Regions from separate parts of the Halomonas sp. C22 genome, predicted to be linked through region 1. Evidence: predicted binding sites of a transcription regulator. Region 1 holds the regulator's gene; each other region holds the start of a gene.
What was found. Region 1 encodes sigma-54, which starts transcription at its own class of promoters, with help from an activator protein. Its sites were predicted from a motif close to TGGCACNNNNNTTGCTNT; they were not measured.

Region 1 (2,202 bases):
CAACGTGCGTGAAACTCTGGATATCTGCGATATTGCCTACATTGTTGGCGACGGACACATCATCGCCAGTGGAAACCCCCAGGAAATCCTCAATAACCAGAAGGTACGCGACGTCTATCTGGGCGCCGACTTCCGGCTTTAAACAATGGCCCACGAAGACATTTTATTTAGTGGCATGCTTATTGCACTTGCACCAAACGGAGAGTCGCTCTAGGGTGGAGCTTTCTGATTAACGAGTGGTTCTCAGATGGTCATGAAAGCTTCTCTTCAACTGCGCATCGGCACACAGCTGACCATGACACCTCAGCTGCAGCAGGCCATTGCGCTGCTTCAGCTATCGACGCTGGACCTTCGTCAAGAAATTCAGCAGGCGCTGGATGCCAACCCCATGCTCGAGCAGGAAGATGAGTTTGGCGAACAGGCCGTCAGCGAGCCTCAGGAAGCCGAGTGGGCAGACAGCATCCCCAGCGAGCTTTCCGTAGACAGCGACTGGTCCGACACGTACCAGGACATGGGGAGCATGGGCGGCAGCAGCGAAGGCCCGGACTTCGAGCGTCAGGCGGCGGGGCAGAGCCTGCACGGTCACCTGCTTTGGCAATTGGCCATGACCGACTTCTCCTCCCGTGAACATGCCATCGCCGAAAGCCTCATCGATGCGCTGGATGCCAACGGCTACCTGACCCAGCCTCTCAACGACATTCGCGAGGGGCTCAAGGCACAAGGCCACGACGGCCTGAGCCAGCGCGAGGTCGAAAACACCCTGCTGCGCCTTCAGCAGTTTGAACCCACCGGAGTATTTGCCCGTGACCTGCGGGAGTGCCTGATGCTGCAGCTGGCCTCGCTGCCCGAAGACACCCCGCTGCTGATGCCTGCCAAACGCCTGGTACGCCAGTTTCTCGAAGCTCTCGGCAAGGACGACATGCGCTTGCTAAAGCGACGCCTGAGCCTCGACGACGAGCAGTTGGACGATGTCATCCGTTTAATTCGCAGCCTTGACCCCAGGCCTGGAAGCGCCTACGGCATCACCGACGACAGCTATGTCACGCCAGATCTGGTGGTACGCCACGATCACGAGGGCTGGCACCTGGAACTCAACCCGGAAGCGCTGCCTCGACTGCGTATTCAGCCCGACTACGCCAGCCTGATCAAACGCGCCGACAAGAGCCAGGACAACCAGTTTCTGAAAGAGCATCTCCAGGAGGCTCGCTGGCTGATCAAAAGCCTTTCGAGCCGCAACGACACCCTGCTGCGCGTGGGGCGCGAGATCATTGCTCGGCAGATCGGCTTTCTGGAGCATGGCGAAGAAGCCATGAAACCGCTGATTCTGGCCGATATCGCCGAAGCGGTGGAGATGCATGAATCGACCATCTCGCGGGTCACTACCCAGAAATACATTCATACCCCGCGCGGGGTGTTCGAGCTCAAGTACTTCTTCTCCAGCCAAGTCAGCGGCCAGGAAGGTGGCGACAGCCATTCCAGCACGGCCATTCGAGCACGCATCAAGAAACTGATTCAGGACGAGCCTCCGGGCAAGCCACTCTCCGACAGCCGTCTGGTCACCCTGCTGGAAGCGGGCGGCATTACCGTGGCCCGCCGCACCGTGGCCAAGTACCGTGAGTCGATGGGTATACCTTCGTCGAGTGAGCGCCGTCGTTTACGCTAGTTAAACGCTCTCGCCCAACAAACTCTCGACGAGGGCTTTGCAATGGCCCAAAAAGGGTTACAATCGAAGTACAGTCCGATGGATAAGGAGCACGTCAATGCAAGTAAACATCACTGGTCATCACGTTGAACTGACTGACGCCTTGCGTGACTACGTAAACGAAAAGCTGGAACGCGTTGAACGTCACTACGACAACATCACGACCGTCCAGGTCACCTTATCTGTTGAAAAGGAGCGCCAGCAAGCCGCCTGCACCCTGCACGCAGCAGGAGCCGACCTTCATGCCGAAGCGCTGGACAACGACATGTACGCAGCCATTGACGCCCTGGCGGACAAAATCGACCGTCAGCTCGTAAAACACAAGGAAAAAGCACAAGCCCGCGCCCAAGGCGCTGGCGTGCGTTAACCCGATGACGTTGGAAACCATTCTCCCCCCGGAGCGCGTGCTGTACGACGTGCCCGGGGGCAGCAAAAAAAGGGTGCTGGAGTTTTTCAGCACCTTTATCGCTCAAAACACGCCCAGCCTGGATAGCCAGGAA
Region 2 (2,202 bases), on a different contig from region 1:
TTTCGGGCAGGTGAATACAGGCCGTGCCCAGCCGCTTCCATAGGAATGCCACGGCATCGAGGCGGATGATTCGCACTCCCTGCTGCAGGTAAAACAGCAGGATGCCGACGAATTCCAGCAGGACATCCGGGTTCTCGAAATTCAGGTCTATCTGGTCTTCCGAAAACGTGGCCCACAGGTGGCGGGTGCCCCGGCGGGTGGAGACAGGCACGAGCAGCGGACTGCTGCGTGGCCGCGTGACCTGGGAAACATCGGTATCTGGGTCCACCTCGATAAAGTAATCCCGCCCCGGCAGGCTGCCGGTCAGATAATCCACGAACCACAGCGATTCACGGGAAACATGGTTGAGCACCAGATCGCCCATCACGTCATAGTGGCTGGCCAGGTCACGAATATGCGACCAGTCCCCCAGTTCGGGGTTGACCTCCCGGTAATGGATGACCGAAAAACCGTCGTCGCTGCTCCAGGGGAAAAAGGGCAGGACATGCACCCCGCTGATCGTCTCCCCCAGGTGGCGCTTCAGAAAGTGGTTCAGTACGCCCAGTGGGGGCGTGCCGTCTGCCACGATGGAGTCACCATAGCTAATGACCCACTGATCCTTTTCGCTCCATGTTGGTGCGCCGTCGCTGGGCGTGCCTGTGGAGGGGGCAGAGGGGAGTAGCGGCCGGAAGTGGGCCAAGTGCTGTTCGAGGCGTCGCTGTACCTCTCCTGCGCGCTCGCCGTACAGGTGGGTCAAGTAACGCTGTAGCCTGAGCTCAAATGCCGTCATGGATGCCTCCCTTTCAATCAACCTTCGACAAACGCTGCAGCTTGTGTGCCAAATCGTTACAATATAGGTGAATAGTGTGCGAAATGACGTACAAGTCATGCGTCTGCCGCTTTTGCAGGCATGACAAGCGGTAATGGGACGGTTTACCCAACGATCCTTGGATGGATCTTAAAATAGCTTACAAAACAGTGGATACCAGGAGGCTCGTTGGTCTGGCGGGTATCCATGGGCTGACACGCTGAGCGCACTTGCAGGTGCGTACCGACAATAGGTTGACTGCCATGCATTGTCCTTTTTGTGGTGCAAACGATACACGAGTGACGGACTCACGCCTGGTGGCAGAAGGTGATCAGGTGCGTCGTCGCCGCCAGTGTGCAAGCTGCCACGAGCGCTTCACGACGTACGAAACGGCAGAGCTGATCATGCCCAGGGTGGTGAAGTCGGATGGCTCCCGGGAGACCTTCAATGAAGCCAAGCTGCGGGCAGGCATGTTGCGGGCGCTGGAAAAGCGGCCGGTAAGTGCCGAAGCCATCGAGGCGGCCGTGGAGCGTATCCGTCAGACCTTGCGGGCACGAGGCGACCGAGAGGTGAATGCCCGTGAAGTGGGCGAGGCGGTGATGAAGGCGCTGCGTAGCCTGGATCAGGTGGCGTACATTCGCTTTGCATCGGTGTACCGCAAATTCCAGGATCTGGAAGAGTTTCGGGCTGAAATCGACCGGTTGGCTCAAGAGCCGGGTGACGATGTTTCCTCCGGTGCCGCCTCTTCCGAGGCCAAGTGATGAGCCTGTTTTCGATTGCCGACCACGGGTTCATGGCGCGCGCCTTGCAGTTGGCTCGCCAGGGCCTCTATACCACGGACCCCAACCCTCGCGTGGGGTGCGTCATCGTTCGCTATGATCGTTTGGCCGAGGGCCAGGTGGTGGGGGAAGGCTACCATCTGCGCGCCGGTGAGCCTCATGCCGAAGTGCATGCGTTGGCAGCCGCTGGGGAGCAGGCCCGGGGGGCCACGGCCTATGTGACGCTGGAGCCCTGTTCCCATACCGGGCGTACCGGCCCCTGTGCCGTGGCGCTGGCCAATGCAGGCGTAGGGCGCGTGGTGGTGGCCATGGAAGACCCCAATCCGCAAGTGAGTGGGCGGGGGATTGCCCACTTGAAGGCTGCCGGTATCGAAGTCCACGTGGGCCTGCTGGAACAGGATGCTCGGGCGCTCAATCCTGGGTTCGTGTCGCGCATGCAGTCACGGCGACCGTTCGTGCGCTTGAAAATGGCGATGAGCCTCGATGGTCGAACGGCCATGGGATCGGGGGAGTCGCAGTGGATCACCGGCCCGCAGGCGCGCACCCAGGTGCAGCGCCTGCGAGCACGCTCCAGCGCGATTCTCAGTGGCGTGGAGTCCATGATCATGGACGATGCGCGGCTGACGGTGCGTGCCG
Region 3 (2,202 bases), on a different contig from region 1:
TCCGGGATCGCCGCGCAGTTGACCTCGATGAACGGGCCATGATGGCGCTCGCTCCAGCGGTGGAGCTGCTTGGCAAAGGCCGTCTTGCCCACGCCGGACTCCCCCAGCATCAGCACGTTGGCATCCGATGGCGCCACGCGCTTGAGCAACAGGGCGATTTCCCGCATCACATGGCTTCTGACCTGAAGGTGGTCCAGCGCATCATCCAGCGCTTGCTCTTCGGCATCGGGGGCGGCCTGGCTGCGTTTCAAGTGTTCACTAAAACGTTTTTGCAGCAGAGCGTATTCGTCCTGCAGCAGCTGAAGGTCGGTCAAATCCCGTGAGCGGCTGACAATGCGCTCCAGCTTGCCGTTGACGAACACGGGGTAGGCTTCGGCAATGACGCGGCGGCCCGTGCCGGTGATTTGCATTAGCTGAGCGGGCTGGCGAGTGCGGATGACTTCCATGGTGATGGACGGTTTCAGAACACCGGCGGCCTGGAGCTGTTGAACGCTGCTGGAAAGCAGCTCCTCCCGTGATACGCCGTATACCGCCTCGGCGCCGGGGCTGATATCCATAATCTGACCGTCGCCGCTGACGATAAAGAAGTGGTCATTGGCGGTTTCCACGATGGTTTGCAGTACGCGCCTGTCGATTTCACTCATGCGTCCCTCCTTATCTACCATCTACCGCAGCCGCTTTTGTATCGTTGGATGAACAGGGCAATGCAAATATGACTCATTGATTCATTTTTGCATCGTTTCATTGGCATTGCGATTCATTTTTGCATCGATGGGACGGTAAACCTCCCTATTTATCAGCGCAGGTGACTTGGCATGGTCTGTGCAGTGGTCTGTGTATTGATCTGTGCATCAATGATGCATGAGCGATATGAGCTGGATAAATCGCTGAAGCGCCAGGCCCGTCAGGCTGGCCACAATAAATCCAAGGAGAGAACGATGTCGGAATTCAATCAGCCGCTGGGCGGCAACACCATGCCGCGCTTTGCAGGCCCTGCCACCATGATGCGCCTGCCCACGCAACAGAGCGCAGCAGGGTTGGACGCGGCGTTCATCGGCATTCCCATGGATATCGGCACCTCCAATCGCCCGGGTACCCGCCTGGGGCCACGCCAGATTCGCGATGAGTCGCGCATGTTGCGCCCCTACAACATGGCCACGGGGGCGGCTCCCTTCGAGCGGCTTCAGGTCGCCGATATCGGTGACGTGCCCATCAACACCTTTCACCTGCCGAAAAGCGTCGACATCATCACCGCCTTCTACGACGACGTGCTGAAGCACGACTGCATTCCTCTGACGCTGGGGGGCGAGCACACGCTGACGCTGCCGATTCTACGCGCCATGGCCAAAAAGCACGGCCCGGTGGGCTTGATTCATATCGATGCCCATGCGGATGTGAACGAGCACATGTTCGGTGAGCCCATTGCCCATGGCACGCCGTTCCGCCGTGCCCAGGAGGAAGGGCTGCTGGCCCGTGACAAGGTCGTGCAAATCGGCCTGCGTGGAACCGGCTATGCCCCGGAAGATTTCGACTGGTGCCGCGAGCAGGGTTTCCGCGTAGTGCCCGCCGAAGAGTGCTGGTACCGCTCGCTGGCCCCACTGATGGCTGAAGTGCGTGAGCAAATGGGCGATACCCCGGTGTACATCAGTTTCGACATCGATGGTCTGGACCCTTCGGTCGCCCCCGGTACCGGCACGGTGGAAATGGGCGGGCTGACCTCTGCCCAAGGGCTGGAAATCGTGCGCGGTGCCGCTGGCTTGAACATCGTGGGCGGGGATCTGGTCGAGGTGTCGCCGCCGTACGACCCCAGCGGCAACACGGCGCTGATGGGCGCCACGCTGCTGTATGAAATGCTCTGCGTACTGCCCGCAGCGCAACGCCGCCCGTAAGCGCTGCCTGCAAAAGTGCCCTGCACCAAGCGCCGACCTGACAAGGCGCGGATGACAATACACAGGAAGGGGAGTGGTGCTCCCCTTCAGGACGCCGCCAGCCCACCTCCAATAATCACATCCAATAGGTGAACCGTATGTCACACTCTAAAGCGACGCCGGAAGCATCCGCTTCGTCCACGTCGATACCCCGCGCGCATCTGCTGAAGTTTCTGATTCCTTCGCTGATCGGCGTGCTGCTGTTTCTGATCCCTTTTCAGTTTGGTGAGACCGTCAATATCGGCATGGGGCTGATGGCCGATGGCCTGCAGAC
Region 4 (2,202 bases), on a different contig from region 1:
CCTGGTTGGCCAGCTCACGATAGAACGGCACGTTGGCATCGCCGTTGATGGTGGAGACCACCGCCGTGGGTTTGCCCTCTTCACCGAAACGACGGATTTCAGAGACGATGTTCTGCCAGTCCGAATGGCCGAACGGGGTGTAGTTGACCATGATGTCTTCTTCGGCCACCCCGTGCTCATCCTTCAGGAAGGCTTCCAGAATCCGGTTGGTGGTACGCGGGTAGACGTAGTCGGTGCCGATCAGCGCAAAACGCTCGATCCCGACTTCGTTGATCAGGTACTCCACCGCAGGAATGGCCTGCTGGTTGGGTGCCGCGCCGGTGTAGAAGACGTTCTCGGAAGACTCTTCCCCTTCGTACTGTACCGGGTAGAACAGCAGGCCGTTCAGCTCTTCGAACACCGGCAGTACCGCCTTGCGGGATACCGAGGTCCAGTTACCGAACACCACGTCTACCTCATGCTGGGCCAGCAGCTCGCGGGCACGCTCGGCAAACAGCGGCCAGTTGGAAGCGGGGTCGACCACCACGGCTTCCAACTGACGCCCCAACAGGCCACCGGCTTCGTTCTGCTGGTCGATGAGCATTTCGACGGTGTCTTTCAGGGTCGATTCGCTGATCGCCATGGTGCCGGAGAGGGAGTGCAGAATACCTACCTTGATCGGGTCGTTGTCTTGGGCAACGGCCTGAGCGCTGGCGCCCATGATGGCGGCAGCCAGGGCGGCCGTGGCGAAACGGCCAAGGGTACGAGGGTGTGTCTTGCGTTGCGATGTGGTCACTTGAACCTCCTTGCACCCCTTGGAAGGGGCTTGTTATAGGCGCGTAGAGCGGGCATTCACCCGCCGTGGGCTAATCCACCTTTCACATAGCAAGGGGTGCGCCAGATTGAATCAAAGCCTATTAAGACAATGACAATCAGACAGTTAGCGATACTCAAAAAAACCCGCATTGCGCCAGGCGCACTAATTCAGGGCAAGCCGAGAGGCGCCATGCACAGTTGTCATGCACCAGCAAAGCGCCTTGCACCAAAGAGGGGTGCACGCACACAAAAAAGCGCCCGGGGTTTCCCCCGGGCGCTGACAACGCCAAAACTCACTCCATCACACCACGCAACAATCGCTTATTTGGCGGCCATGGCCTTCTGCTTGCGGCGCTTTTTCAGCAGCGGCATGCCCAACGACAGGGCCGCAATGATCAGCAGTGACAGTGAAATGGGCTTGTCGATGAAGATGGACCAGTCACCGCCGGAAATCTGCAGTGCGCGACGCATGGACTCTTCCATCAGGCTGCCCAGGATCAGCGCCAGAATCAGCGGCGCCGTGGGGAAGCCGAACAGCCGCAAGCCCAGGCCGATCAAACCGAAGCCCAGCAGCAGCAGCAGGTCGAAGACGCTGAAGCTCATGCCGTAAACACCGATCATGCAGAAGATCAGGATCATCGAGAGCAGCAGCGGACGCGGCATATCGAGAATTTTGGCGATCAGCGGAATCAGCGGCAGGTTGAGTACCAGCAGGAAAATATTACCGATGTACATACTGGCAATGACCCCCCAGAACACGTCCGGGCGCTGCTCCAGCATCATGGGGCCAGGCGTCACGCCCATGACCAGCAGCGCCCCCAGCAGCACCGCCGTGGTGCCCGAGCCAGGCACCCCCAGGGTCAGCAGTGGTACGAACGAGCCGGTACAGGCGGCGTTGTTGGCCGCTTCGGGAGCTGCCACGCCCTTGATGTTGCCCTTGCCGAAGGTGTCACCATCCTTGGCCAGGCGTTTTTCCATGCTGTAGCCCAGGAAAGAACCAATGGTGGCACCGGCCCCCGGCAGTACACCGGTAAAGAAGCCCAGCACCGAGCTGCGGCTGATGGGGCCTGCAATTTGCTTCACTTCACTGCCGCTCAACTTGAGCGAACCGATGGCGTTACGCGGTACTTCCTTGCCACCGCCCCCACGCAGCAGCATGTAGAACACTTCCGCCAGGGCGAAGATACCCAGCGCCACGACCAGGAAGTCGATGCCGTCGAGCAGCTGAATCGAGCCAAAGGTGTAGCGCTCGGTGCCGGTTTGCATGTCGATACCGACGATCGAGATCATGATGCCGATCACCGCCGCAATCAGGCCCTTCACCAGCGATTTGTCCGACAGCGAGACGACCGCCGTCAGGCCCAGCACCATGAGCGCGAAATATTCGGGAGGCCCAAAGCTGACCGC

Region 2: a site for sigma-54 is predicted at 803-820, ahead of FEU76_RS03065 (sugar phosphorylase). Genes of this name have one in related genera too.
Region 3: a site for sigma-54 is predicted at 812-829, ahead of speB (agmatinase). Genes of this name have one in related genera too.
Region 4: a site for sigma-54 is predicted at 862-879, ahead of urtA (urea ABC transporter substrate-binding protein). Genes of this name have one in related genera too.

What each region holds. Positions count from the first base shown of each region.
Region 1 is NZ_VBVC01000006.1:156,198-158,399, reverse strand. Features, by position in the region: gene lptB (LPS export ABC transporter ATP-binding protein) at 1-142, shown strand, start outside; gene FEU76_RS12930 (RNA polymerase factor sigma-54) at 248-1,663, shown strand; gene hpf (ribosome hibernation-promoting factor, HPF/YfiA family) at 1,761-2,069, shown strand; gene ptsN (PTS IIA-like nitrogen regulatory protein PtsN) at 2,074-2,202, shown strand, end outside.
Region 2 is NZ_VBVC01000001.1:667,482-669,683, forward strand. Features, by position in the region: gene FEU76_RS03065 (sugar phosphorylase) at 1-769, opposite strand, end outside; gene nrdR (transcriptional regulator NrdR) at 1,051-1,548, shown strand; gene ribD (bifunctional diaminohydroxyphosphoribosylaminopyrimidine deaminase/5-amino-6-(5-phosphoribosylamino)uracil reductase RibD) at 1,548-2,202, shown strand, end outside.
Region 3 is NZ_VBVC01000002.1:204,110-206,311, reverse strand. Features, by position in the region: gene FEU76_RS04210 (sigma-54 interaction domain-containing protein) at 1-644, opposite strand, end outside; gene speB (agmatinase) at 939-1,889, shown strand; gene FEU76_RS04200 (YjiH family protein) at 2,027-2,202, shown strand, end outside.
Region 4 is NZ_VBVC01000002.1:568,860-571,061, forward strand. Features, by position in the region: gene urtA (urea ABC transporter substrate-binding protein) at 1-775, opposite strand, end outside; gene FEU76_RS05965 (tripartite tricarboxylate transporter permease) at 1,117-2,202, opposite strand, start outside.